4 regions of the Streptomyces sp. NBC_00829 genome follow, and region 2 is predicted to be linked to each of the others. Evidence: riboswitches for the same ligand, from Rfam matches in the RefSeq annotation. Region 2 holds a riboswitch; each other region holds the start of a gene.
The links. Region 2 has a riboswitch for cobalamin ahead of metE (5-methyltetrahydropteroyltriglutamate--homocysteine S-methyltransferase). Riboswitches for the same ligand answer to the same signal wherever they lie in the genome.

Region 1: linked by a shared signal. The riboswitch ahead of OG293_RS28315 (cobalamin biosynthesis protein) and the one ahead of metE (5-methyltetrahydropteroyltriglutamate--homocysteine S-methyltransferase) in region 2 are both predicted to bind cobalamin.
Region 3: linked by a shared signal. The riboswitch ahead of OG293_RS10985 (ribonucleoside-diphosphate reductase subunit alpha) and the one ahead of metE (5-methyltetrahydropteroyltriglutamate--homocysteine S-methyltransferase) in region 2 are both predicted to bind cobalamin.
Region 4: linked by a shared signal. The riboswitch ahead of OG293_RS25860 (prenyltransferase/squalene oxidase repeat-containing protein) and the one ahead of metE (5-methyltetrahydropteroyltriglutamate--homocysteine S-methyltransferase) in region 2 are both predicted to bind cobalamin.

What each region holds. Positions count from the first base shown of each region.
Region 1 is NZ_CP108867.1:6,361,789-6,368,803, reverse strand. Features, by position in the region: gene OG293_RS28335 (alpha/beta hydrolase) at 1-151, opposite strand, end outside; gene OG293_RS28330 (class II aldolase/adducin family protein) at 523-1,185, opposite strand; gene OG293_RS28325 (anion permease) at 1,411-2,661, shown strand; gene OG293_RS28320 (hypothetical protein) at 2,674-2,895, shown strand; cobalamin riboswitch at 3,043-3,180, shown strand; gene OG293_RS28315 (cobalamin biosynthesis protein) at 3,285-4,250, shown strand; gene OG293_RS28310 (cobyric acid synthase) at 4,247-5,776, shown strand; gene OG293_RS28305 (putative cobaltochelatase) at 5,817-7,015, shown strand, end outside.
Region 2 is NZ_CP108867.1:7,293,532-7,300,546, forward strand. Features, by position in the region: gene metE (5-methyltetrahydropteroyltriglutamate--homocysteine S-methyltransferase) at 219-2,534, opposite strand; cobalamin riboswitch at 2,692-2,911, opposite strand; partial or broken gene OG293_RS32770 (transposase) at 3,297-3,560, shown strand; one part of gene OG293_RS32775 (IS5 family transposase) at 3,764-4,153, shown strand; one part of gene OG293_RS32775 (IS5 family transposase) at 4,155-4,640, shown strand; gene OG293_RS32780 (class I SAM-dependent DNA methyltransferase) at 4,918-5,577, opposite strand; partial or broken gene OG293_RS32785 (hypothetical protein) at 5,643-5,981, shown strand; gene OG293_RS32790 (TetR/AcrR family transcriptional regulator) at 6,525-7,015, opposite strand, start outside.
Region 3 is NZ_CP108867.1:2,649,670-2,656,684, forward strand. Features, by position in the region: gene mctP (monocarboxylate uptake permease MctP) at 1-1,277, shown strand, start outside; cobalamin riboswitch at 1,625-1,768, shown strand; gene OG293_RS10985 (ribonucleoside-diphosphate reductase subunit alpha) at 1,911-4,292, shown strand; gene OG293_RS10990 (ribonucleotide-diphosphate reductase subunit beta) at 4,292-5,305, shown strand; gene def (peptide deformylase) at 5,584-6,213, opposite strand; gene OG293_RS11000 (tetratricopeptide repeat protein) at 6,274-7,015, opposite strand, start outside.
Region 4 is NZ_CP108867.1:5,828,761-5,835,775, reverse strand. Features, by position in the region: gene OG293_RS25885 (N-acetylmuramoyl-L-alanine amidase) at 1-81, shown strand, start outside; gene OG293_RS25880 (ferredoxin) at 198-431, opposite strand; gene OG293_RS25875 (aldehyde dehydrogenase) at 431-1,891, opposite strand; gene OG293_RS25870 (hypothetical protein) at 1,934-2,152, opposite strand; gene OG293_RS25865 (MBL fold metallo-hydrolase) at 2,264-3,298, shown strand; cobalamin riboswitch at 3,465-3,599, shown strand; gene OG293_RS25860 (prenyltransferase/squalene oxidase repeat-containing protein) at 3,708-4,949, shown strand; gene OG293_RS25855 (SCO2322 family protein) at 4,949-5,605, shown strand; gene OG293_RS25850 (energy-coupling factor transporter transmembrane component T) at 5,905-6,972, shown strand; gene OG293_RS25845 (ABC transporter ATP-binding protein) at 6,969-7,015, shown strand, end outside.

The DNA of each region.
Region 1 (7,015 bases), 930 kb from region 2:
CGTGCACGGTGGGCCGGGGGTCGCCGGGCAGCGGCCTTCTCGGCCGCGCCTTGAGCGCGACGTCGCTTGCGTAGCGGCCGGCCGCTATGGCGGCCGCGCCGACGCCGATCACTGTGGTGACGGCTGCTGCCGTCGCGATAACCGGGCGCACCAGTCCAGTGTCGGCACCCGCGGGCCGCCCTGCCAGTGGACGGCCGCCGCCGGTGCCCTCGGGGGCACCCCGGCCGCCGGAAGTCACCGAGGGGCGCAGACGCGGCGGGGTCGCGGTGCTCCGCGGAACGCCGGCGTCACCCGAGCGCCCGCCCGACGTGACCGGCGACCCCTGTCGCCCGAGCGCCCGCCCGACGTGACCGGCGACCCCTGTCGCCCGAGCCCACCCCCACGCGACCGGCGACCCGTGTGCCCGAGCCCACCCCCACGCGACCGGCGACCCGTGTGCCCGAGCCCACCCCCACGCGACCGGCGACCCGTGTGCCCGAGCCCACCCCCACGCGACCGGCGACCCGTGTGCCCGAGCGCGGCTCAGCCGCGCTGGCCGTAGCCGCTGAGCTTCTCGCCCGCCTCGCGCAGCTGCGCGGCGGAGAGCAGGCTCGGCGCGCGCCCGGGCACCGACGCGGCGGTCAGCCAGAGCCGGCACATCCACTCCAGCTGGGCGGTGCGGTCGTAGGCCTGGTCGAGGCTGTCGCCGTACGCGACGGTTCCGTGGTTCTGGAGCAGACAGGCGGTGCGCCCGCGCAGGGCGCCGAGCATGTTCGCGGCCAGCTCCTGGGTTCCGTACAGGGCGTAGGGGGCGACGCGGACGCTCCCGCCGAGGGCCGCGGCCATGTAGTGGACGGGCGGGAGCTCGGGGACGAGGGTGGAGACCGCGGTGGCGTGCACGGCGTGGGTATGGACGACCGCGCCCGCGCCGGTGTGACGGTAGACCTCCAGATGCAGCGGCAGCTCACTGGTGGGGGCCAGGTCGCCGAGAAGCTGCCTGCCGTCGAGTCCGACCCCGATCGCGTCCCCGGGCGTGAGCCGCTCGTAGGGCACTCCGCTCGGGGTGACCAGGACCAGCTCGCCGACCCGCACCGAGACATTGCCCGACGTGCCCACCACCAGGCCCTCCGCCGCCGTCCTGCGGGCGGTGGCCACGAGGTCCTGCCACGCCTTCTCGATCACTTCCTGTCGCACCTGATCGGTCATGCGCCGATCCTGTCAGGCGGGGACGGAATGCCACAGGGCGGATGGATGATGGAGATCACTTGAATCACCATAAATACGGCATTTCCCCGACGCCATCGCGGCCGTCACAAGCGGAGCGAGGAATCCTCACCCGAGGACACTCCAGAGCCGATCACAGTTCATCTTCCGTTCACCCAGGTTAACTACGTTCGCCGGGCCACTGACGTCAAACGATTGCCTGGGTAAATGGAACACATCACCTTGCTGCTCGCGATTGTGATCGTGACAGCGCTCGTGTTCGATTTCACGAACGGTTTCCACGACACCGCCAACGCGATGGCGACGACCATCTCGACCGGCGCTCTGAAGCCCAAGACGGCGGTGGCCATGTCCGCCGCGCTCAACCTTGTCGGGGCGTTCCTGTCCGTGGAGGTCGCCAAGACGATCTCCAGCGGGATCGTCACCGAGTCAGGCATCACCCCCGAAGTCATCTTCGCGGCGCTCGTCGGCGCCATCCTCTGGAATCTGCTGACCTGGCTGATCGGTCTGCCCTCCAGTTCCTCGCACGCCCTGATGGGCGGACTGATCGGCGCCACCGTCGCCTCGGTCGGCGTCAGTGGGGTCAACGGCGGCACGGTCGTCACCAAGGTTCTGATCCCCGCGATCGCCGCTCCTCTGGTGGCGGGCCTCGCCGCGTTCCTGGCCTCCCGGCTCACGTACAAGATCGGCAAGAACGCCGACGAGAAGGCCACCGCGAAGGGCTACCGCTCCGGCCAGATCGCCTCGGCGGGCCTGGTCTCCCTCGCCCACGGCACCAACGACGCCCAGAAGACGATGGGCATCATCACGCTGGCGCTCGTCGCCGGGGGCGTGCTCTCGCCCGGCTCCAACCCTCCCCTGTGGGTCATCCTCTCGGCCGGACTCGCGATCGCGATGGGCACCTACCTCGGCGGCTGGCGCATCATCCGCACCATGGGCAAAGGCCTCACCGACCTCCAGCCGCAGCAGGGCTTCGCCGCCCAGACCAGCGCCGCCAGCGTCATCCTGGCCTCCTCCAACCTCGGCTTCTCGCTGTCGACCACGCACTCCTGCTCCGGCGCCGTGATGGGCGCGGGACTGGGCCGCAAGGGCGGTGTGGTCCGCTGGTCGACCGCCACCCGGATGTTCGTCGCGTGGGGCCTGACCCTGCCGGCCGCCGGGCTGGTGGCCGCGGGCTCGGAGTTCGTGACCAAGCAGGGCGGTTGGGGTGTTGCGGTGGTCGCCGCGTTCCTGATCGGCGCCTGCGCGGCGATCTGGCTCGTCTCGCGCCGCCAGGTCGTCGACCACACCAACGTCAACGAGGCGGACGCCGACGCCGAGCCCGCCGGTGTCGTGACGGCCGCGATCGCCGCCGTCTCCCCGCCGCCGGTCGGCACGCCCGCGCAGGATCTCAAGACGACCATCTCGGCTCCGGCCCCCGCGGCCGACTCCGAGCCGCCCCAGCCGGCCACGGTGTAAGGACAGATCAGCATGAACATCGACTGGGCAGCACTCGGCTCCGTCTTCGGCGTGAGCCTCGTGGCCACGGTGGCTCTCGTGAGCCTGTTCACCCTCGGCGTGGTGGGCATGACCAAGCAGGAGTCCGCCGCCGCGCAGGGCGGCTCCGCGGCGCTCGCACGCACCGGCGCGTACGCCTGCTTCGCGCTGTGCGCCGGGGCCGTGGCGTACGGCATCTATCTGATCGTCACCTGAGGGCGCGCCTTCACCACCCGTCCCACCAGCCGGGCCGGTCACCCCTCCCGGGGCGGCCGGCCCGGCGTGTGTGCCGCAGCACACTCTCCCTTCGCAGGTCAAAGGCAAGTTGACGGCCGTTCTCGCAGCGTGGTGGACTGCCGAGGCCATCTGGGACATGTCGTGGGAGACACGTCCCTGGGCGGCAGAAGAGGAAGCCGGTGCGAATCCGGCGCGGTCCCGCCACTGTCACGGAGGAGCACTCCTCCGGAAGCCAGGAACTCTCGCCGCCCGTCACGTCGAACCAGGGCGCGGACACCCTGAGTGAGGACATATCGCCATGCCCGGCTGCGGTTCACTTCCTGCTGTGAGTACGAAGGCCCTACCAGGCGGAACGCCGGCCTGAACCGATGCGTGCCGACCGTGAATTCGTGTACGGCGCCGCCGCCGGCCTCGCCGGTGACCTGCTTCTCGGTGACCCTCGCCGGGGACATCCGGTCGCCGCGTTCGGGCGGGCCGCGTCGCGTGTCGAGCGTGCACTGTGGCGAAACCACCGGGGCTGGGGTGCGCTGCACACCGCCGTGTGCGCCGGGGGCGCCGTCGCTGCCGCCGCGCTTCTCGGCCGCGCCCTGCGGGGCCGCCCCGCCGCTTCCGTCGCGCTGAACGCCGCCGCCACGTGGGCCGTCGTCGGCGGCACCTCGCTCGGCCGGGAGGCGCGGACCATCGGCGGCGCACTCGCCGCCGGGGACGTGGACGCGGCCCGGGAGCGGCTGCCGCATCTGTGCGGGCGTGATCCGCACTCCCTGGACGAACAGCAGATCGCCCGAGCCGTGGTGGAGTCCGTCGCCGAGAACACCTCCGACGCGGTGGTGGGCGCCCTGGTCTGGGGCGCGCTCGCGGGTGTCCCCGGCCTCGTCGGTTTCCGCGCGGTCAACACCCTGGACGCGATGGTGGGGCACAAGTCGCCCCGCTACCGGCGGTTCGGCTGGGCCTCGGCCCGCGTCGACGATGTGGCCGGCTGGCCGGGCGCCCGGCTCACCGCCGCTCTCGCTGTGCTCGCGGGCGAGGACGCGCGCGGGGCGGTGCGCTCTTGGCGGAACGACGCGAAGAAGCATCCGAGCCCCAACGCGGGACCGGTGGAGGCCGCGTTCGCGGGGGCGCTCGGCGTACGGCTCGGCGGCACCCTCTCGTACGGCGGACGTGTTGAGCACCGGCCGGTGCTCAACAGCGGGGGCCGCCCGGTGGAGTTCGGGGACATCGAACGCGCCGTGCGGCTCTCCCGCCGCGTCGGCTGGCTGACTCTGGCGACCTGCGCGGCGGGCCGCGTCGCGGGGCACGCGCTGCGCGCGCGGCGCGCCGGAAAGGGGCGGGGATGAGCAGGCGCAGGGGCGGCGGACTGCTGGTCGCGGGGACCACGTCGGATGCCGGAAAGAGCGTCGTCACGGCCGGGATCTGCCGCTGGCTGGTGCGGCAGGGGGTGAAGGTCGCGCCCTTCAAGGGACAGAACATGTCGCTCAACTCGTTCGTGACGCGCGAGGGCGCGGAGATCGGGCGGGCGCAGGCCATGCAGGCGCGGGCCGCGCGCGTGGAGCCGAGCGCGCTGATGAACCCGGTGCTGCTCAAGCCCGGCAGCGACCGTTCCAGCCAGGTCGTGCTGATGGGAAAGCCGGTCGGTGAGCTGAGCGCCCGTGGCTACCACGGCGGACGCCAGGAGGCCCTGCTCGGCACCGTCCTGGAGTGCCTGGAGGAACTGCGGGGCACGTATGAAGCCGTGATCTGCGAGGGGGCGGGCAGTCCGGCCGAGATCAATCTGCGGCGCACGGACATCGTGAACATGGGCATCGCGCGGGCCGCACGGCTGCCGGTGCTGGTGGTCGGCGACATTGACCGAGGCGGCGTGTTCGCCTCGTTCTTCGGTACGACGGCGCTCCTCGCCCCCGAGGACCAGGAGCTGATCGCGGGTTACCTGGTCAACAAGTTCCGCGGCGATGTGTCGCTCCTCGAACCGGGCCTGGAGATGCTGCACGGGCTCACCGGTCGGCGCACCTACGGGGTGCTGCCGTACGCGCACGGTCTCGGCATCGACGAGGAGGACGGGCTGCGCGTCTCGCTGCGCGGGGCCGTACGCGAGTCGGTGGTCGCGCCCCCGGTCGGCGAGGACGTGCTGCGCGTCGCCGTGTGCGCCGTGCCGCTGATGTCGAACTTCACGGACGTGGACGCGCTGGCCGCCGAGCCGGGCGTCGTCGTGCGGTTCGTGGACCGGGCCGAGGAACTGACCGACGCCGACCTGGTGGTCGTGCCCGGCACCCGGGGCACGGTCAGGGCACTCGAATGGCTGCGCGAGCGCGGTCTGGCCGCGGCTCTGGCACGCCGGGCCGCCGAGGGGCGGCCTGTGCTCGGCATCTGCGGCGGCTTCCAGGCGCTGTCCGAACAGATCGACGACGAGGTCGAGTCGAAGGCGGGACGGGTCCCCGGGCTCGGACTGCTGCCCGTACGCGTACGGTTCGCGGTCGACAAGACGCTGGCCCGCCCGGTCGGCGACGCGCTCGGAGAGACGGTCGAGGGCTACGAGATCCACCACGGGGTCGCCGACGTGCTCGGCGGGGACCCTTTTCTGGACGGCTGCCGGGTCGGCTCGGTATGGGGCACCCACTGGCACGGCTCGCTGGAGAGCGACGGCTTCCGCAGGGCTTTCCTGCGCGAGGTGGCGTCGGCCGCCGGCCGGCGTTTCGTACCGGCACCCGGCACCTGCTTCGACGCGCTGCGCGAGGAGCAGCTGGACCGGCTCGGCGATCTGATCGAGGAGTACGCCGACACGGACGCCCTGTGGCGTCTCGTCGAGTCGGGGGCCCCCGCCGGCCTTCCGTTCATCCCGCCCGGAGCGCCCGGAGGCTCGTCATGAGCACCGGCAGGCCGGCGGACACCGTCGTCAAGGAGGCGTTGTGAGTACCCCGTATCCCTTCACCGCGATCGTGGGGCAGGACGACCTGCGGCTCGCGCTGCTGCTGAACGCCGTCTCCCCGGCGGTCGGCGGTGTGCTCGTACGCGGTGAGAAGGGGACCGCCAAGTCGACCGCGGTGCGCGCCCTTTCCACGCTGATTCCCGAGGTCGCGGTGGTCTCCGGGTGCCGGTTCTCCTGCGACCCCGGCCTTCCGGACCCGGCGTGCCCCGACGGTCCGCACGAGCCCGGGGGCGGTCTCGCGCGGGCCGCCCGGACCGTCGAGCTGCCGGTCGGCGCCTCCGAGGACCGTCTTGTCGGCGCGCTCGACATCGAACGGGCGCTGGCCGAGGGTGTGAAGGCCTTCGAGCCGGGGCTGCTCGCCGAAGCGCACCGCGGGATTCTCTACGTCGACGAAGTGAATCTGCTCCACGACCACTTGGTGGACCTGCTCCTCGACGCGGCGGCCATGGGCGCCTCGTACGTCGAGCGTGAGGGCGTCTCGGTGCGGCACGCCGCGCGCTTCCTGCTGGTGGGCACCATGAACCCCGAAGAGGGCGAGCTGCGGCCTCAGTTGCTGGACCGCTTCGGGCTCACCGTCGAGGTCGCCGCCTCCCGCGAGCCCGACCAGCGGGTGGAGGTGGTCCGGCGGCGGCTCGCGTACGACGACGATCCGGCCGCCTTCGCCGGGCGCTGGGCGGAGACCGAGGCGGCCCTGCGGGAGCGGATCGTGGCCGCGCGGGCGCTGCTTGGCGGGGTCCGGCTCGGGGACGGCGCGCTGCGGCAGATCGCGGCGACCTGCGCGGCCTTCGAGGTGGACGGCATGCGCGCGGACATCGTGATGGCGCGCACGGCGACGGCGCTGGCCGCGTGGGCGGGGCGCGCGGACGTCACGTCCGAGGACGTGCGCCAGGCAGCCCTGCTGGCGCTCCCCCACCGTCGTCGGCGCAACCCCTTCGACGCTCCGGGGCTGGACGAGGACAAGCTCGACGAGACGCTGGAGGAGTTCGGCGACGACGACCCGGAGCCGGACCCGGGTCCGGAGGGGCCCGGGTCCGGCGGTGGGCAGCCGCCGCAGGACGGCCCCGGCACACCGCCGGATGCCGGCGGCGGCCAGGACGACCCTTCCGTGCCGCCGCAGGAGGCCCCGCTGCCACCGGCTCCGGTCGGCGCCGAGCAGCAGGCCGTACGAGCCGCGGAGCC
Region 2 (7,015 bases):
GATGGTGCGGCCCCGTCCTGCGTTTCGTGACAGGTCTGTGAGATGTGTGTGAGACACAGCCCGCTCGACGAATCAGCTGCCCGTCGCGGCGAGCTTCGGCAGGCCTTCAGCCGGAGCCGCGCTCGACAAGCCGTGCCCGACCGCCACCGTATGTTTGATGGCGGCGCTGTGCGGCGGGCCTGGACGCTCCGAGCGTCCAGGCCCGCCGGCTTTTTCGATCAGGACCCGGCCAGCTCCTCGCGGACCGTGCGGGCCGCGGCGACCAGGTTCTCCAGGGACGCCCGGGTCTCGGGCCAGCCGCGGGTCTTCAGACCGCAGTCCGGGTTGACCCACAGCCGCTCCGCCGGGATGGCCTCAAGTCCCTTGCGCAGCAAGGCCGCCGCCTCGTCCGCGCTCGGCACGCGCGGGGAGTGGATGTCGTACACGCCGGGTCCGGCCTCGCGCAGATAGCCGTGCTCGGCCAGCTCGCGCGCGACCTGCATGTGCGAACGGGCGGCCTCCAGGCTGATGACGTCCGCGTCGAGGTCGTCAATGGCCTGGACGATGTCGCCGAACTCGGCGTAGCACATGTGCGTGTGGACCTGCGTCTCCGGCCGCACCCCGCTGGTGGTGAGCCGGAACGCCTCCGTGGCCCAGGCCAGATATGCGGGGTGGTCGGCGGACCGCAGCGGCAGGGTCTCGCGCAGGGCGGGTTCGTCGACCTGGATGACCGAAGTCCCGGCCGCCTCAAGGTTGTTGACCTCGTCGCGCAGGGCGAGGGCGACCTGCCGTGCGGTGTCGCCGAGCGGCTGGTCGTCGCGGACGAAGGACCAGGCGAGCATGGTGACCGGCCCAGTGAGCATGCCCTTGACCGGGCGCGAGGTGAGCGACTGGGCGTACGTCGTCCAGCGCACCGTCATCGGCTCGGGGCGGGAGATGTCGCCGGCCAGGATCGGCGGCCGGACGTACCGAGTGCCGTACGACTGGACCCAGCCGTGCTGGGTGGCGAGGTAGCCGGTGAGCTGCTCGGCGAAGTACTGGACCATGTCGTTGCGTTCGGGCTCACCGTGCACCAGGACGTCCAGACCGGTCTTCTCCTGGAACGCGATCACCTCCTGGATCTCGGCCCTGATCCGCTCCTCGTAGCTCTCGGCGCCGATGCGTCCGGCTCTCAGATCGGCCCGCGCGGTGCGCAGTTCGGCGGTCTGCGGGAACGATCCGATGGTCGTCGTCGGCAACGACGGCAGCCCCAGATGCGCGCGCTGCGCCACGCTCCGCTCGGCGTACGGCTGAGCGCGGCGGGCATCGGCGTCCGTGACGGCGGCGGCCCGGACCCGTACGGCGGGGTCGCGGGTGAGCGTCGAACCGGCGCGGGAGGCCAAGTCGGCGCGGTTGACGGCGAGTTCGGCGGCGATCGCGTCGGTGCCCTGGGACAGGCCCTTGGCGAGGGTGACGATCTCGCCTGTCTTCTGCCGCGCGAACGCGAGCCAGCGCAGGATCTGCGGCTCGATGTCCCGCTCGGCGGCGGCGTCGAGCGGGACGTGGAGGAGCGAGCAGGAGGCGGCCACGTCGACGCGGTCGGCCAGCCCGAGCAACGTGCCCAGTGTGGCGAGGGACTTGGTGAGGTCGTTGACCCAGATGTTGCGGCCGTTGACCACACCGGCGACCAGGCGCTTGCCGGGCAGCCCGCCCACGGTGGCAAGGGCGTCCAGGTTGGCGGCGGCTGCCTCGGTGAAGTCGAGCGCGAGGCCCTCCACGGGCGCCTTCGCGAGGACCGGGAGCGCGTCGCCGAGGCAGTCGAAGTAGGAGGCGATCAGGAGCTTCGGCCGGTCGGTGAGGGCGCCGAGGTCGCGGTAGGCGCGGGCGGCGGCGTTCAGTTCGGCCGGGGTGCGGTCCTGGACGAGGGCGGGCTCGTCGAGTTGCACCCACTCCGCGCCCGCCGCGCGCAGGTCGGCGAGGACCTCGGCGTAGACGGGCAGCAGCCGGTCCAGCAGGGTCAGCGGGTCGAAGTCCGCGGACACGCCGGGGGCGGGCTTGGCGAGCAGGAGGTAGGTGACCGGGCCGACGAGGACCGGGCGCGCGGTCAGGCCCAGGGCGAGGGCCTCCTTCAACTCCGCTACCTGCTTGGTGGAGTCGGTGGTGAAGACGGTGTCCGGGCCCAACTCGGGCACCAGGTAGTGGTAGTTCGAATCAAGCCACTTGGTCATCTCCAGCGGCGCGACGTCCTGCGTGCCGCGGGCCATGGCGAAGTAGCCGTCGAGGGCGTCGGCCTCGACGGCGGCGCGGTGACGTGCGGGGACCGCGCCGACCATGACGCTGGTGTCCAGGACGTGGTCGTAGTACGAGAAGTCACCGGTGGGGACCTCGTGAATGCCGGCGTCGGCGAGGCTGCGCCAGTTGGCCCGGCGGATGCCGGCGGCACACTCCCTGAGGGAGTCGGCGCTCGCCGTGCCCCTCCAGTAGCCCTCGACGGCCTTCTTCAGTTCCCGGTTCGGTCCCTGGCGCGGGTAGCCGTGGACGGTGGCCCGGGCTCCCGCGGCTGCTGATGTGGTCACGGAACTCTCCTTCGCGAGTACTCGTCAGCGACCTCGGAACGGTCGTGGGACGCGAAGGAACGGCAACAGGGGCCCGGTTTGCGCACACCCTCGGGTGCGGCCGTGCCCGCCCTCACCGCCGACCCGCCCACGAGGTCGCCGAGATCTCCGCGCGCGTAGGTCACGCACGGGCAGTGGCAGGTCTTCGGACTCATGGGCGCGCCTTCTCGTCCGAAGGCACCTACTGGCCGTCGCTTCCCAGTCCCGTGCCGGGACCAGTGCGTATGACGGCGGTCGTTCCCACTCACCGCTGCGGGGCAGTTCCGGAGTTCCACCGGATTCCCTCTTGCGACGCCCCTGCCTGGAGGGCAGGGCGAACCAGCTGCGGGGTCAGCCTACGCGGTGGCGCAGCGAAGGGAAGAGCGGAGTCCAGCATCCGGAAGCGGAAAACGACCGTCGCGGCACGTTTGTGCCCTGCCCGGCTGAGGACGAACCCGGCAACCGATTGCGGCAGCGGCCTTGCTGGCAGCGCGGTTCGGAGGGCTTGAAATACTTGCGGACGTTCTCCGGCTTCTCTGCCTCCCGAACCCTAACGCGGCCCGCATCGCCCGGCCCGGCGAGGTCGTACAGGTCGACACCACCCCCGCTGGAAAGCATGAGCAGCGAGGCCCCCTGCTCGCCGAGGTATGTCAGCGAAGAGTGCCAGAACTATCGTGCGGGTCCCACCCCGTTCCGACGCCGGGCCAAGGCGAAGACCCGGCGCCGCGGCGAGACACGAGAACGCGGGACTCCGGGAAGATCAGCGGCAACCTGCGGCGCCCCCAGCGATACAACCGCCGACTCCAACGCGTCTTCTACACCTCTGCGCTGTTCAGCATCCGGCACAGCGAAGAATCTCGTCGGTTCTACGATCGCAAACGAGCTGAGGGCAAGCGCCATACCCAGGCCGTCCTTGCTCTGGCCCGTCGTCGAGTCAACGTCCTCTGGGCTCTCCTCCGTGACGGGCGGCGCTACGAACCTGCCCCACCCGTCGGCCTCGCGGCTTGACAAACAGCATTAGGAATCGATGCCTGGTGTACCGGCGTCGCGGAAGCGGGCGGTGTGTTGGGTGGTGAGAACAGTGGATGGTGGTCGAGTCCGGCTAGGAACTGTTCGGCGAGGGCGACCTCGACGTCGGCCCGGGCGGGTTCGGTGAAGACGAGCTTTAGGGCCTGTTGCGAAAGTGGATCTTGGATTGCGATGATCATGGTGTGGCGCGAGGGGATCTGACGGACCGGCAGTGGGCTCGGCTGGAGCCGTTGCTGCCGGCAGGGAAGAAGCAGGGGAGGCCGCGGACGTGGACGCGTCGGCAGTTGATCGACGGGATACGGTGGCGGACCCGGGCGGGCACGCCGTGGCGGGACATCCCTGAACGGTACGGCCCCTGGGACCGGATCTACGACCTTTTCCGCAGGTGGCAGCGCGACGGCACCTGGAAGCGCATCCTTGAGCAGCTGCAGGTCCAGGCTGACGCGAAGGGCCTGATCACCTGGGACGTGAGCGTGGACTCGACCGTCTGCCGCGCCCACCAGCACGCCGCCGGCGCGCGTAAAAAAGGGATCTGCAGCGCGAGCCCCCCCCGGCGGGATCGACACAGAGCCGGACGATCATGGGCTCGGACGGTCCCGGGGCGGTCTGACTACGAAGATCCACCTTGCGACCGAGCAGGGGCAGAAGCCCCTGTCGCTGCTGATCACAGCCGGGCACCGGCACGACAGCCCGCAGTTCCAGCCCGTCCTCGAACGCATCCGCGTCCCCCGCACCGGCCCCGGACGGCCACGCACCACACCCGACAAGGTCCGTGCCGACAAAGCCTACGGCTCCCGCGCGAACCGCTCCTACCTGCGCAGACGCAGGATCGAGTGCACCATCCCGGAGAAGGCCGATCAGGTCCGCAACCGCAAGAAGCTCGGCTCCCGAGGCGGCCGGCCACCGACCTTCGACAAGGAGGACTACAAGGAGCGCCACGCGGTGGAGTGCGGGATCAACCGGCTGAAACGGCACCGCGCGGTGGCCACGAGATACGACAAGTTGGCCGTGCGCTACGAGGCAACAGTGCTGGTCGCAGCCATCAACGAGTGGCTATGAGCAGCCAGGCTAGACATCCGCGACAACCTAATCGACCGAATCTCCGAGGCAGAGCGAGAGGGTTGGCTCGGGGAGGTAGAGGGACTCCGCGTAAGCCTTTCGGCTGCCGAGGACAAAATTGCTCAGCTCGACCAGGCGATTGGACGTCGCACGGGAGATGTAGATCTTGGAATGCCGACCTTCACTCAGATCGCGGGCCGCAACTCGACAACAGCAGGCCCAGATTCGAGTTACACGAAGAAGACCAAGTGACGTGCAGTCTCCCTTGGTGATTGATTCACTTTTCTGGGCCGGGAGCCTCGCGGCGCGCGAGAATGATTCCCCCGAGCTTACTCTCGGCCGAGGTGAGAGTTCTGTGTTTCTCAACGACGAATCCAGCATCGTCGAGCCACTCAAACATTCGGTCGTGCTGGCGACGATGGACATAGACGTTCATTGGGTGCCCGCCATAGCCCTGGGTCTTCAACTGTGACTCATCACCGACGTGGAAGCCGAGTAGCAGCGGCCCACCGGGCCGCAGCACTCGCTGGAAGTGCGCGAAGACCGAGCTGAGCTCGTCGTCGGGGATGTGGATCAGCGAGTACCAAGCGACCAGGCCAGTCATCGAGGCGTCGGCGAGGGCGAGGTCCGTCATGGAGCCGAGATCGAACCGGAGGCCGGGGTGATCACGCCGAGCCACCTCGATCATTCCGGGCGACAGGTCGATCCCGAACGCGTCCACGCCCAGTTGGCACAGGTGAGCCGTGACCCTCCCCGTCCCGCATCCCACGTCCACAACGGGTCCCCCGCCCTGGGCACGCACCAGGGCGGCGAAGAACGCCAGGACCGCGCGCTCCTCGGGCGTTTCATCCAGAAGGTGACGCGTCAGGTCGGCATAACTAGCAGCGACGGTGTCGTAGGACGTCCGCGTGTCTTCCAGCCAGCCGTCAGTGTTCATTCCCGTTCCCACGACCGCAGGCTACCCAACAGCCCAAGCAGGACGACCCCTTAGTTCAGAGAAGGATGGCGGATGCGAACGAACACATAGCCCCGCGGATCGGCCTGCCGCAGTTGGCAGTTGTGCTTTGGCCGGAGTCGTCCGACCAAGAAGAGCAGGACGAGCGAGACGGACTGCACTGGAAAACCCGCGCCCTCGTCGACTGGGCTGCCGGACGCTCATTCACATGGGTCGACGACGAGATCACCGACACCGATCGCGCCTGGGTATCCACTCACCATCCAGGACATGCTCTGCTCCATCGCGTCGACCCCCGCCTGGGCCTCACCGAATCGGACTTCGCCACCCTCGACGACTGGTTGCGCAGGACTCACCAGGCACCCACGTCGCTCGGCGCGGCTTGAACCTTCCCGAGTCAGCCCGTCCGCGACACGCCGAACCCCCCGAATTTCACACGACTTTTCATCACCTTCTGTGAGCGGACCGGCGCTCGACCTTCCCGAGAACTGCTTCAAGATCAGTTCGGTTAAGCTTGTGTCCGCTGCCCCGTCCTGATCGTTCACGCGTCCGAACGGCCGCGGCTCGTCGAGATCCGCGACAACCTCCTCGCGGGTATCCTGGAAGCCGAACGCGAGGGTTGGCTCGGCGAGATCGAAGGACTGCAGAGCAGCCTGATCCACGCCGAGGAGAAGATTGCCCAACTCGAGGCACAGATCGCCCGGAAGCAGGAGGCTGTCGACCTGGGAATTCCCACCTTCCGGGAGATCGTTGCTCGCACTACTGCGGTCGCCGCACCGCCGGAGCCTTCGTGACCTGGAGCGTTGTCGCCTCCGGCGATGGTCAGAGGACGCCGGCACCGATCGGAACAGCGCGGAAGCGGCCTGACCGGGCCGGTGGCAACGCGTGTACCAGGTTGCGGAGCCCTCTTCGACCGGGACTGTCGCCTGTCACCGTAGTTGGTTGAATGCCTGGTCGGCGTCGGCTACGGCCTCGGGGTGGACGTCGTGGGCGGTTCGACCGTCGGCGATCTTCTGCCAGTTGGTCCGGGCGAGCACCCGTTGGACAGCGAGTACCTGGGCGGCCTGCAGGCGTGCCTGGATGCATTCGCCGAGGGCGTCCGCCAGTGCCTCCTCGTCCTCGAGCTGGTACCGCGTGAGCCGTCCCGCCAGGCTCGGTGTGGTGAACACCAGCCGATGGAACGCCACCACCTCGGGATGATCGTTGAGGCCGGTGACGGGGTCGTACCGATCGAGGCCGGCCCGGAAGTGCCGGTGCAGCGCCGTTACCGGCTTGATGCCGGACCTGCGGTCACGTACGACGCGTGCCGCCTCTCCTTGGTGGTCCGCAAACCGGTGCAGCACCAGGTCTTCCTTGGTGGGGAAGTACCGGAAGAGGGTCGGCTTGGAGATCTCGGCCGCCGCGGCGATGTCGTTGACCG
Region 3 (7,015 bases), 4.6 Mb from region 2:
AGGGCCTTTCGCTGGCGGTCGCCGTCACCGGCATCCTGGCGACGATGCCGTACATCGCGCTGCAACTGGTCGGCATCCAGGCCGTGCTGGACGTGATGGGCGTCGGCGGCGGCGAGACCACGAACTGGTTCGTCAAGGACCTGCCGCTGCTGATCGCCTTCGGCGTGCTGGCGGCGTACACGTACTCCTCCGGACTGCGGGCGCCCGCGCTCATCGCGTTCGTGAAGGACACGCTGATCTACATCGTCATCGCCGTCGCGATCATCTACATCCCGATCAAGCTGGGCGGCTTCGACGAGGTCTTCACGAAGGCGGGCGACGCGTTCGCACAGATCAACCCGGTGACCGAGAAGCCACGGGGTGCCCTGGCGCCGGGCGAGGCGGGACAGTGGGGTTACGCGACGCTCGCCCTGGGCTCCGCGCTCGCGCTCTTCATGTATCCGCACTCGATCACGGCGACGCTCTCCTCGCGCAGCCGGGAGGTGATCCGCCGCAACACGACCATTCTTCCGCTGTACTCGCTGATGCTCGGGCTGCTGGCGCTGCTCGGCTTCATGGCGATCGCGGCGGGCGTGAAGGTGAAGAACGGCCAGCTGGCGATCCCGCAGCTGTTCGAGAACATGTTCCCCGACTGGTTCGCGGGTGTGGCGTTCGCGGCGATCGGCATCGGCGCGCTGGTGCCGGCGGCGATCATGTCGATCGCGGCGGCGAATCTGTTCACGAGGAACATCTACAAGGACTTCATCAAGCCCGACGCCACGCCCGCACAGGAGACCAAGGTCTCCAAGCTGGTGTCCCTGCTGGTGAAGGTCGGCGCGCTGGTCTTCGTGCTCACGATGGACAAGACCGTGGCCATCAACTTCCAGCTCCTCGGCGGCATCTGGATCCTCCAGACCTTCCCGGCGCTGGTGGGCGGCCTGTTCACCCGCTGGTTCCACCGCTGGGCGCTGCTGACGGGCTGGGCGGTCGGCATGATCTACGGCACCACGGCGGCGTACGGAGTGGCGAGCCCTACGCAGAAGCACTTCGGCGGGTCGTCCGCGGAGATCCCGGGCCTGGGTGAGATCGGCTACATCGGTCTGACGGCGTTCGTCCTGAACGTGGTGGTGACGGTGGTCCTCACCTTCGCGCTGCGGGCGGCGAAGGCGCCGGAGGGTGTGGATGAGACGGTGCCGTCCGACTACACGGCGGACGCGGGTGATCCGGGCGTGAAGGTGACGCTGCCGTCGGCGACGGCTCCGGCTGAGGCGGAGGCGGAGGCGGAAGCCAGCCGCTGAGGCGCAGTTGGTGACGTGGGCCGTCGCGCCTCCCTCCGGGGGCGCGGCGGCCTCGCTCTTCCCGCGGGGTCCGGGCGGCACCGGAGGTGGGACCGGGAGGGATTGAGGACGCGCCCGCAAGGCGTCAGGGGTCAAGGGTGCGGCCCCGAGAGCAGCCCCCCGGTGCTGTCGGACGAGGCCGAGCAGTCCAGCCCGTCCGGCCATGGGGGACACCGCCCGAGGGCCCCCACATCGGCCCCGGCAGCGCCGTCCCGAGCGCGGTGCACGGCATGCCGAAACCGCCGAAACGCCCGCGAGTTGTCGCCCACCGCAACGACCGCGACACAACATGTGGGGGGTGCCGCATCGACCCGCCCCCACATGTATGCTCGTGCTCGCTGTCGCCGCAGGGGAATCCGGTGAGAATCCGGAACTGTCCCGCAACGGTGTGATGTGGTGCGCTTTGTCGCACCCCGCCAGTCCGAGGACCTGCCGACGGCGCATCCGGCTCGACCGAACCGGGTGCCCAGACGTCCGGGCCTCGCGGTTGGGCCGGTGGACGCCGTGCCGTGTGCTGCCCAACTCCGGGTGCCCACACGCCGTACGGCCTCCTCTCCCCCCGCCGGCCCAGAGCCGAGCGAGGGAGAGCACCACGTGACCATCGCGCCAGCCGATCCGGCTTCAGGCATTTCCGAGCAGGTGGCCGACGGCCCCGGGACCGCGCTTCTGCGGACCCTGACCGAACTCACCGCGGATCTGCCCGACACCGACCCGGGCCGTGTCGCCGCCGCCGCGCTGCGCGGCCGGAATGCCGGATCGGACGCGGCGGAGCTCCGGAGCCTCGCCACCGACGCTGCCGCGGGGCTGATCTCCGAGGACCCGGCCTACTCCCGGCTCGCCGCCCGGCTGCTGACCCGTCACATCGCCGACGAGGCCGCCGGACAGGGTGCCGTCGCCTTCTCCGCGTCGGTCGCCGTCGGTCACCGCGAGGGTCTGATCGCCGACCGCACCGCCGAGTTCGTGGTGCTGCACTCCGCGCGACTGGACGCCCTCGTCGACCAGGCCGCGGACGACCGGTTCGGCTACTTCGGTCTGCGCACCCTCTACAGCCGTTACCTCCTGCGGCACCCGATCACCCGTCAGGTGATCGAGACCCCGCAGCACTTCATGCTGCGCGTCGCCTGCGGCCTCGCCGAGGACGACTCGGTCCGCGCCCTGGACGAGGTCTCCGCGCTGTACGGCCTGATGAGCCGGCTGGACTACCTCCCTTCCTCCCCCACGCTCTTCAACTCCGGCACCCGCCACCCGCAGATGTCGTCCTGCTATCTGCTGGACTCGCCGCTGGACGAGCTCGACTCGATCTACGACCGGTACCACCAGGTCGCACGGCTGTCGAAGCACGCGGGCGGCATCGGCCTGTCGTACTCCCGTATCCGTTCGCGTGGTTCGCTGATCCGCGGCACCAACGGGCACTCCAACGGCATCGTCCCGTTCCTCAAGACCCTCGACGCCTCGGTCGCCGCGGTGAACCAGGGCGGCCGGCGCAAGGGCGCCGCGGCCGTCTACCTGGAGACCTGGCACTCCGACATCGAGGAGTTCCTGGAGCTGCGCGACAACACCGGTGAGGACGCGCGGCGTACGCACAACCTCAACCTCGCGCACTGGATCCCCGACGAGTTCATGCGCCGCGTGGAGGCCGACGCCGACTGGTCGCTGTTCTCGCCGGCGGATGTGCCGGGCCTGGTGGACCTGTGGGGCGACGAGTTCGACGCCGCGTACCGCACGGCGGAGGCCGAGGGGCTCGCGCGCAAGACCATCCCGGCGCGGGACCTGTACGGCCGGATGATGCGCACGCTCGCCCAGACCGGCAACGGCTGGATGACGTTCAAGGACGCCTCCAACCGCACCGCCAACCAGACCGCGGAGCCGGGCAGGGTCGTCCACTCCTCGAACCTGTGCACCGAGATCCTCGAGGTGACCGACGACGGCGAGACGGCCGTCTGCAACCTCGGCTCGGTCAACCTGGGCTCGTTCGTCGTGGGCGACGGCATCGACTGGGAGCGGCTCGACGAGACCGTCCGTACGGCGGTGACCTTCCTGGACCGGGTCGTCGACATCAACTTCTACCCGACCGAGCAGGCCGGCCGCTCCAACGCCAGGTGGCGTCCCGTGGGCCTCGGCGCGATGGGACTCCAGGACGTCTTCTTCAAGCTCCGCCTGCCCTTCGACTCGCCGGAGGCGAAGGCGCTCTCGACGAGGATCGCCGAGCGGATCATGCTCGCCGCGTACGAGGCTTCCTGCGACCTTGCCGAGCGTCACGGCCCGCTGCCCGCCTGGTCCGAGACCCGCACCGCCCGTGGCGTGCTGCACCCGGACCACTACGGCGTCGAGCTCAGCTGGCCGGAGCGCTGGGACGCGTTGCGCACCCGCGTGGCGAGCGGTGGCATGCGCAACTCGCTGCTGCTGGCGATCGCGCCGACCGCGACCATCGCCTCGATCGCCGGTGTGTACGAGTGCATCGAGCCGCAGGTCTCCAACCTCTTCAAGCGCGAGACGCTCAGCGGTGAGTTCCTCCAGGTCAACGCCTACCTGGTGCAGGAGCTCAAGGAACTCGGCGTCTGGGACCCGCAGACCCGCGAGGCGCTGCGCGAGTCGAGCGGCTCGGTCCAGGGCTTTAGCTGGATCCCGGCGGACGTCCGCGCGCTCTACCGCACGGCGTGGGAGATCCCGCAGCGCGGCCTGATCGACATGGCCGCCGCCCGCACCCCGTTCCTGGACCAGTCGCAGTCGCTGAACCTGTTCCTGGAGACGCCGACCATCGGCAAGCTCAGCTCGATGTACGCGTACGCCTGGAAGCAGGGGCTCAAGACGACGTACTACCTGCGCTCGCGCCCGGCGACCCGGATCGCCCGCGCGGCCGGGGGCGGCACCTCGGCCGCCACCGCCACCGTCCCCGCACAGCAGGCGTCCGCGCCCGACGCCGACGCGATCGCCTGCTCCCTGGAAAACCCCGAGTCCTGCGAGGCCTGCCAGTAATGACCGCCGAGAACAAGAACCTCCTGGACCCGGGCTTCGAGCTGACGCTGCGTCCGATGCGCTACCCGGACTTCTACGAGCGCTACCGCGACGCGATCAAGAACACCTGGACCGTGGAGGAGGTCGATCTCCACTCCGACGTGGCCGACCTCGCCAAGCTGTCCCCGGGTGAGCAGCACATGATCGGGCGGCTGGTCGCGTTCTTCGCGACGGGCGACTCGATCGTCTCCAACAACCTGGTGCTCACGCTCTACAAGCACATCAACTCCCCCGAGGCGCGGCTGTATCTGAGCCGACAGCTGTTCGAGGAGGCCGTGCACGTCCAGTTCTATCTGACGCTGCTGGACACCTACCTCCCCGACCCTGACGACCGGGCGGCAGCGTTCGACGCGGTCGAGGAGATCCCCTCCATCCGCGAGAAGGCACAGTTCTGCTTCAAGTGGATGGACTCGGTCGAGAAGATCGAGCGGCTGGAGACGAAGTCCGACCGGCGCCGCTTCCTGCTGAATCTGATCTGCTTCGCGGCCTGCATCGAGGGGCTGTTCTTCTACGGGGCGTTCGCGTATGTCTACTGGTTCCGCTCCCGCGGTCTGCTGCACGGCCTGGCCACCGGCACCAACTGGGTGTTCCGGGACGAGACCATGCACATGAACTTCGCCTTCGAGGTCGTGGACACGGTCCGCAAGGAGGAGCCGGAGCTGTTCGACGACGCGCTCCAGCAGCAGGTCACGGACATGCTGAAGGAGGCCGTCGAGGCGGAGCTGCAGTTCGGGCGTGACCTGTGCGGCGAAGGCCTGCCGGGCATGAACACGGAGTCGATGCGCGAGTACCTTCAGTGCGTCGCCGACCAGCGGCTGACCCGGCTGGGCTTCGCCCCGGTGTACGGCTCGGACAATCCGTTCTCCTTCATGGAGTTGCAGGGCGTCCAGGAGCTGACGAACTTCTTCGAGCGCCGTCCGTCCGCCTATCAGGTGGCGGTCGAGGGCTCGGTCGGTTTCGACGACGACTTCTAGGCAGCGGACCCTGGGTTCTCTCCCGAACGGGGGGACGGGAGAGAACAGGCCGGCGACCGGACCGGGGCGGCGGCCGGGGCGCGACGCGTACGGCTCGACCCGGCCGGGCGCGCCTCCACACGGCGCGGCTGCGCCCGCCGCGGCTGCGCCTGCCGCTGCTCACGGTCGACGGGCAGCTGGACGGCCGCCGCTGCACCACGCGCTGGCGGCACGCCCAGGCGCTGGTCCGCCGCCCTCCATGGCCCGGTGCGGACCGTGGCGAGACGACGGGAGCGGACTCAGGCGTTCGGGACGGTCTCGTAGCGCGGCGTGCCCTCTTCCATCTGCCGCAGCGCGTCCTTGCGGTCCCGCTTGGAGAGGCGGTCGATGTACAGATAGCCGTAGAGGTGATCCGTCTCGTGCTGGAGGCAGCGGGCGAAGTACCCGGTACCGCGCACCTTGACCGGATTGCCCTCGGCGTCCTGTCCTCGCACCACGGCATAGTCGGGGCGGGCCAGCGAGGCGTACGCGGTCGGCACGGAGAGGCAGCCCTCGTTGGCGTCGTCGAGGATGCGCAGCTCCGGCGGGAGCTCCTCGAGGACCGGGTTGCAGACGACACCCGTGTGCCGCGCGCCGTCGTCGTCCGGGCAGTCGTAGACGAAGACCTTGAGGTCCACGCCGATCTGGTTGGCGGCCAGGCCCACGCCCTCCGCCGCCTTCTGGCTGGCGAACATGTCGTCGATCAGCGCCGCGAGCTTGTCGTCGAACTCGGTGACGTCCTTGCACTCCTTGTGGAGCACCGGGTTCCCGACGACCGTGATCGGGCGCGCCGTGCCGCGCTCGCGGTACGCCAGCTCGCGCTCCTCGCAGTTCTCCGTGTCGACGACGAAGCCGTCGTTCACCTGCTCGTCAGTCTGCTGCTGCGCCATGTCCGCTTCTGCGCCTTCCTGGAAACCCGAATCCGATTCCGTACAGCCTACGGCCAGCGCTCAGCAGACTTCCTCGAGATCCCGCCACTCACGGGTGTCCGGACTGTCGGCGACCCAGCCGTCCAGCAGGCCGCGCACCAGCCCCGCGGGGGCCGCGATGCCGCACTCGCGCTCCGGCGACCACAGGTCGCCCGCCGTGCGATGGCCGAGCGGCCCGGGGTGGCCGGGCTCGCTGTGGTCGTGCGGGTCGAGGTGCTCACCCTCGCCCTCGGCGCTGGGCATCCGGCTCTCCGAACAGGCCCGGCACAGCAGCCTGACCGACGAGGACCAGTCTTCGGCGGCGAATCCGGCGTCCGAGGCGAGCCTCTCCAGGGCGTCACGGTCGGCCTCGGCCGCGGCCTCCAGCAGAACCACCCAGGTGGGTACGGGCGAGGGCGCCCAGAGCTCGATCTCGTCGAAGACGGGGTAGGACGGTCCGGCGGTGGTGGTCCGCTCGCCGTGGGGCACGCCGTCGTGCAGGACGACCTCGCCCCAGCGCCGCCCGGAGGACGGCAGCGGGATGGAGAGCACTTCTATCCGGGCCGGGTCCAGCCTGCGGCCCCAGACCACCTCGGCCTCGCCCTCGGGCGAGAGCCGCACGGCGGCGCTGCCGAGATCCATGCCCACCGGCTCGCCGTTCGCGGCGGCCGCGCCGGGCACCTTGAGGCCGTACGCCTGCCAGGAGCGGCGGGCCAGCGGCCAGTCCTGCAGGGCGGTGGCGGCGATCCCGACGTTCCACCAGTCCGGGGCGCCGGTCTCCTTG
Region 4 (7,015 bases), 1.5 Mb from region 2:
GGGCACGCTTGTCCCGGGACGGCACGAGCGCAGCAGCGCGAAGTCATCATGAGCCGCGTGCGGACATTCCGGCAGACCTGACGAACACGGGCTGACGTCAATGGCGGTCAGAGTTGCACCGACTGATACGTCGGGCAACGGCGTCCGTATCCGAGGCCGTGCGCCGACCCGCCGGGGATCAGGGGAACGGCCAGCCCTCAGTCCTCGGGTGGAAAGACCGGCTCCCCGCTCTCCAGGAGGGCGATCGAGATCGCCTCGACCGGGCAGTTCTCCGCGGCGGCGAGGATCTGCTCGTTGGCGTCGGCGTCGGCGGCCCGCGGATGCGACTGCCGGGCGGAGTCCAGCGCGAAGCCGTCGGGGGCGTGTCCCACGCACATGCCGGATCCGATGCACACGCTCCGGTCGACCTCGACGTGCCAGCGGTCCCCCATCACTTCTCCCCGTACCCGGCGGGCAGATGGATCATCTTGTGCTCCAGGTACTCGCCGTACCCCTCGGGCCCGAACTCCCGCCCCAGTCCGGAGTTCTTGTAGCCGCCGAAGGGTCCGAGCATGTCGAGACTGAACGTATTGACGTTGTACGTCCCCGTCCTGACCCGTCGCGCGAAGTCGATGCCCCGCTCCACGTCGGCCGTCCAGACACTGCCGCTGAGCCCGTAGTCGGAGTCGTTCGCGATCTTCGCCGCCTCGGTCTCGTCGCCGTAGGGCAGCAGGCAGACGACCGGGCCGAAGATCTCCTCGCGGGCGATGCGCATGGAGTTGTCGACACCTCCGAAGAGCGTGGGCTCGACGTACCAGCCCTGTTCACGTCCGGCGGGACGGCCGCCGCCGGTGAGGAGCTTGGCGCCCTCCTCCTGGCCGATCCTGATGTAGTCGAGGGAGCGCTGCTGCTGACGGCGGGCGACGAGGGGACCGACCTGGGTCGCCGCGTCGAGCGGGTCTCCGACGACGAGCGCGGAGGCCGCGGCGGCGAAGGCTTCGGCGAACTCGTCGTAACGGCTGCGCGGGGCGAGGATACGGGTCTGGGCCACGCACGCCTGCCCGTTGTTCATCCAGGCCGCGGGCACGATTCCCGCGACGGCCGGGGCGAGGTCCGCGTCGGGCAGGATCACGGCCGCGGACTTGCCGCCCAGCTCCAGGGTGACGCGGGTGAGGTTGCGCGAGGCGACCTCCATCACCCGCTTGCCTGCGGCGACGGACCCGGTGAAGGACACCTTGTCGATCCCGGGGTGGCCCACCAGATACTCGCTCACCTCGCGGTCCGCGGGCAGGATGGACAGGACGCCCTCCGGCAGCCCGGCCTCCTTGGCGATCTCACCGAGGATGTACGAGTCGAGGGGCGACTCGGGCGAGGGCTTGAGCACGACGGCGCAGCCGGCCAGCAGCGCGGGCCCGAGCTTGGCGGCGGCGGTGAACTGCGGCACGTTCCACGGCACGACGGCTGCGACGACCCCGACGGGTTCCCGCCGCACAAGGATCGGCCCGAGCACTCCGTCCCGCCGCTCCTCGTGCGTATACGCGCGCGCAACGGTGATCGCCGCGTCCCAGACCATCATCGCGCCGAGCGCCTGGGCGAGCACGCTCCAGGAGTACGGCGACCCGTTCTGCGAGCTGATGGACCGGGCGATCTCCTCGTGCCGGACGGCGATCGCGTCCTTGATCCGCCCGACGACGGCGATCCGCTCCTCCAGGGTGGCCCGGGGCCAGGGCCCCTCGTCGAACGCCTTGCGCGCGGCGGCCACCGCGCGGTCGACATCCGCGCGGGAGGCGTGCGGGACGCGTCCGAGGACCTGCTCGGTATGGGGCGAGACGACCTCGATGACATCGGCGCCGAGGGGGTCGGTCAACTCCCCGCCGATGAACAGCTTTCGGTGTTCCACAAGCTCGGTCATGGCTGCTGCCTCCCGCTGCCCGGCGCACTTTCTGACACTGATTCAGAACTGATACCAGTTCTCGTTCAAGTAGTCCACGGCGGGAACCGGAGAGCGTTCCGACGCCTCACCCGTGCCGGCGGGCAGGGAATCGCGGGGCATCGAGCCCGGACGGCCGCCGGGATCGAGCGGCCGAGACGCGACGGCCGGCGCGTCCTCGACGGCCTCCACCTCCATCCGCGGCTTCTCGCTCGCCGATGCCACCGCTTCTCGCGAATCCATCCACGAACCCCATCAGTCAACTCCCCCGGAGAACCGGTCGACTCGGGCGACTATTGGAACCAGTTCTAGTTATAGTGGGCATGCCGTGCCGCCGAGAGAGATGAGAACCTCATGACGCAGGTGACCGACCACGGCGGAGGCGTCTGGGCCATCGAGGTGCCCATCCCGGACAATCCCCTCGGGCACACCCTCGTCCATCTCCTCGACACCGACCGCGGCCCCGTCCTCATCGACACGGGCTGGGACGACCCGGCCTCCTTCGACGCCCTCGCCGCCGGGCTCGGATCACTCGGCGTCCAGGTCGCCGGCCTGCACGGTGTGGTCATCACCCACCACCACCCCGACCATCACGGTCTGTCGGGACGCGTCCGGCAGGAGTCCGGGGCATGGATCGCGATGCATGCCGCCGACAGTGCCGTGGTGCGGCGCACCCGTGATGCCGAACCGGAGCTCTGGCTCGGCTACTTGGCCGACAAGCTCAGCAGAGCGGGCGCGCCCGACGCACACACCGCCCCGCTGCGCGAAGCCCGCGCCTCGGGGCGGATGCGTACGCTGCCGGGACTGCGCGCCGCCCTGCCCGACCGGGAGATCGTCCCCGGCGAGCTGCTCGACCTGGCCGGGCGGCGGCTGCGGGCCGTCTGGACCCCGGGGCACACACCCGGCCATGTCTGCCTCCATCTGGAGGAAGCCCACCCGGCGATGCGGCCCGGCAACGGCCGGTTGTTCTCCGGGGACCATCTGCTGCCGGGGATCACCCCGCACATCGGCCTGTACGAGGACCCGGACGACGCGACCGTCACCGACCCGCTCGGCGACTACCTCGACTCACTGGAGCGGATCGGCAGGCTGGCCCCCGCGGAGGTGCTCCCGGCGCATCAGTACGCCTTCACCGACGCCGCGGCCCGCGTCCGGGAACTGCTCACCCACCACGAGGACCGCCTCACGGGTCTGCTCGCCCTGCTGGCCGAGCCGCTCACCCCGTGGCAGGTCGCCGAACGGATGGAGTGGAACCGGCCCTGGGAGCAGATTCCGTACGGGTCGAGGAACATCGCGGTCTCGGAGGCCGAGGCGCATCTGCGCAGGCTGGTGAAGCTGGGACAGGCGGAGGCGCTGACCGGTACCCCCACCACCTTCGTCGCCGCCTGATCCGCCCCGCCCGGCGCATGCGCCCGTCGGGTTCATGGCCACGTCCGCCCCGCCGCCACCCCCCGCCGCCGCTTCCGCCGTCGGCTCGACGGCCGCCCACCGCCTCGGCCCGGCCGGTCCGTGCGCCCGCCGCCCGGGGCGGGATGCGCCCGGTCGTGCACAGGTGACCGGCCGGTAGAGTGTGCGAGTCGTCATCACACTCGTACGGGGGGAAGCCGGTGCGAATCCGGCGCTGACCCGCAACCGTGAGCCGCCCTCGCAGGCGGTGAGCCGGAATGCCTCGTACGGTCGTGACCGGCTCGCGCCACCGGCAGCCGCCGGTGGCCGGCACCGTCGAGGGATACGGGGCCGGAGCCCTGGTGCCTCAGCGTGCCCGTGCCCGGCTCCCGCAGGAGAGGCACACCCCGCCATGACCACCGCCCGCCGCAGCGCCGCCGCGCTCGCCGCTTCCGCCGTACTCGGCATGGCCATCACCTCGGCCGCCGCCCCGGCCGCGATCGCCGCGCCGTCGCCGATACCGTCAGCCGCGCTGCCGCCCGGCCTGTACGGAAAGGGCGACCCGACCTATGACGGCGTGTGGCGTCAGTCGCTCGCCCTGCTCGCCCAGGACACCGCCGGCGTCAAGCCCGCGGCGAAGGCCGTGGCCTGGCTCACCGGGCAGCAGTGCGCGAGCGGGGCGTTCGCCTCGTACCGGGCGGACGCGGCCAAGCCGTGCGACACCAAGCTGCCGCTGGACTCCAACGCCACCGCCGCCGCGGTGCAGGGCCTCGCCGCGCTCGGCGGGCAGGACGCCGCCGTGAAGAAGTCGGCCGGCTGGCTGAAGTCCGTACAGAACGCGGACGGCGGCTGGGGCTACAACCCCGGCGGGGCGAGCGACGCCAACTCCACCTCGATCGTGATCGGCGCCCTCGCGGCAGCGGGCGAGAAGCCGGAGGGCGTGAAGTCCAAGGGCGGCAAGACCCCCTACGACGCGCTGCTGACCTTCGCGCAGCCATGCGGCCCGAAGAACGGCGGCGCGTTCGTCTACCAGCCGAAGCAGCCGGGTATCGTCGCGGACTCCACCGCGGCAGCCGTGGTCGGCGCACACGGCCAGGGCCTGGCCGCCACCGCGGGCGCGAAGGACGCCAAGGGGACGGCCTGTGAGAAGACCACGGCGATCGAGGGCGCCGCACACAACGGCGCGGCCTACCTCGCCACCGCACTCGCCAAGACCGGGCACCTCAACACTCCCCCGATGCCTGGCGCGTCGGACCCGGCGGAGAAGCCCGACTTCGGGAACACGGCCGATGCGGTTGTCGCGCTGAGCGCGCAGGGCCTCGGCGAGCAGGCGAAGAAGCCGCTGGCGTGGCTGGAGCAGAACTCCGCGGCCTGGGCCAAGGAGTCCGGCCCGGCGGCGTACGCCCAGCTGATCTTCGCCGCCCGCGCGGGCGGAGCGGACCCGAAGGGCTTCGGCGGCACGGACCTGGTGGCGGCGCTGAACGCGACGGGCCCCGCGCCCGAGTCGTCCGCGGAGCCCAAGAAGGCCGAAGCCGAGTCGGACTCCGGCTCAGACTCGGGCTCCGGTGTCTGGTGGGTCGCCGGCGCGCTCTTCTTCGCGAGCGTCGGCGCGGGCATCCTGATCAGCGGCCGCCGCAAGAACCGGCAGCAGTGATGCGCCGGCGACTTCTCTCCCTGGCCCTCGCGCTCGGCGCCGCGCTGTCGGTACTGGGCGCGGGGCCGGCGCAGGCGGCCGGTTACCGCTACTGGTCGTTCTGGGAGAGCAGTGGGGGCAGGTGGACGTACGCGACCGAGGGCCCCGCCACGGCACGGCCCACAGACGGCGCGGTCAACGGCTTCCGCTTCTCGGTGAGCGCGGACAGCGGGGACTCGGCGCAGCCGCGCAGGGCCCCGGACTTCACGGCGATCTGCGGCACGACGCCCGCCAGGCCGGACCACAAGCGGATCGCCCTGGTCATCGACCCGGGCACCCAGGAGGACGCCCCCGCGGGCGAGAGGCCGCCCGCCCTGCGGGCGGTGTGCGCCCAGGTGCCGAAGGACGCGACGACCGCGGAGGCGCTGGCGTCGGTGGCGAAGCCGCTGCGCTACAACAGCCAGGCGCTCCTGTGCGCGATCACGGGTTACCCGAAGTCGGGCTGCGGCGAGCAGGTCTCGGCGACGGAGCCGAAGTCGTCGACGCCGCCGAAGGGCGACACCGGGGACGACGGCGGCCCTTCGGTCGGCGTCATCGCGGGCATCGCGGCGGTTGTCGCACTCGGCGGCGCGGCACTGTGGCGCTCCCGCCGCCGCGGGTACCCCGGTCGGCGGTGAACGTGTCCACGGTGGGCCAGGGTCGCGCATGGTCGCTTCCCGCCGGGAGAGTCCGTACCGGGTCGTCCCCGCAGGCGATCGGCGGCCCGCACCGGGCGACCGGTCCGCAAGGCCTCACCGCCGCGGACGGCGGAGAGCCGATCCGGAGGGAACCGGCAACCCGCACCACACGGCCGGGCCGCGTACCCCGACCCGCACCACAAGAGCCCCCGCCCCAGCGCGACAGCCACCGCGGCGACGGCTCCCCGCCACCCCGGTTCCCCCGCCTCCGGCCCCCCGAGGCCAACCGCAGCAACGCCCTGCACGCCGGTGCCTGGTGGCTGTGGGCCCTCGGGCTCGGGGTCGCCGCGTCCCGGACCACCAACCCCCTCCTCCTCGGCCTCATCGTCGGCGTCGCCGGATACGTCGTCGCCGCACGCCGCACCGACGCCCCCTGGGCCCGTTCCTACGGTGCCTTCGTCAAGCTCGGGCTCGTCGTCATCGGCATCCGCGTCCTGTTCTCCGTCGTCCTCGGCTCGCCCGTCCCCGGCATGCACACCCTGCTCACCCTCCCCGAAGTCCCGCTCCCCGACTGGGCGAAGGGCATCCGGATCGGCGGCCGGGTCTCCGCCGAGCAGCTGGTCTTCGCGCTGTACGACGGGGCGAAGCTCGCGACCCTCCTCATCTGCGTCGGCGCTGCCAACTCCCTCGCCAATCCCGCCCGCCTCCTCAAGTCCCTCCCCGGCGCGCTGTACGAGGTCGGTGTCGCCGTCGTCGTCGCGATGACCTTCGCGCCGAACATGGTCGCCGACGTCGTACGCCTGCGGACCGCCCGCAGGCTCCGCGGTCGCCCCACCGGCGGCATCAGGGCAGTCGTCCAGGTCGGAATGCCCGTCCTGGAGGGCGCGCTCGAACGGTCCGTCGCCGTCGCCGCCTCCATGGACGCCCGCGGCTACGGCCGCAGCGCCCACGTCCCGCCCGCCGTCCGGCACACCACCACCGCGCTCACCCTCGGGGGGCTGCTCGGAGTCTGCGCCGGTTCGTACGGACTGCTCGCCGCCGAGGGCGCCTCGTACGGTCTGCCCCTGCTGGCCGCAGGGCTCGTCGCCGCACTCGCGGGCCTGCGTCTCGGTGGCCGCCGTTCCGTCCGTACCCGCTACCGCCCCGACCGCTGGGGCCCCCGGGCCTGGCTGGTCGCGGGCTCGGGCGCGGCGGTCGCGGCCCTGATGATCTGGGCGAACGCCTACGACCCGCAGGCCCTGCACCCCGGCGTCGTGCCGCTGACCGCGCCCACGCTTCCGCTCTGGCCGGCCGCGTCGATTCTGCCCGGCCTGCTCCCGGCCTTCGTCGCCCCCGCCCCAGCCCCCGCCGCGCAGGAGAACCCGTGATCCGTTTCGAAGACGCGTCGGTCATCTATCACGGCGCCGCCCG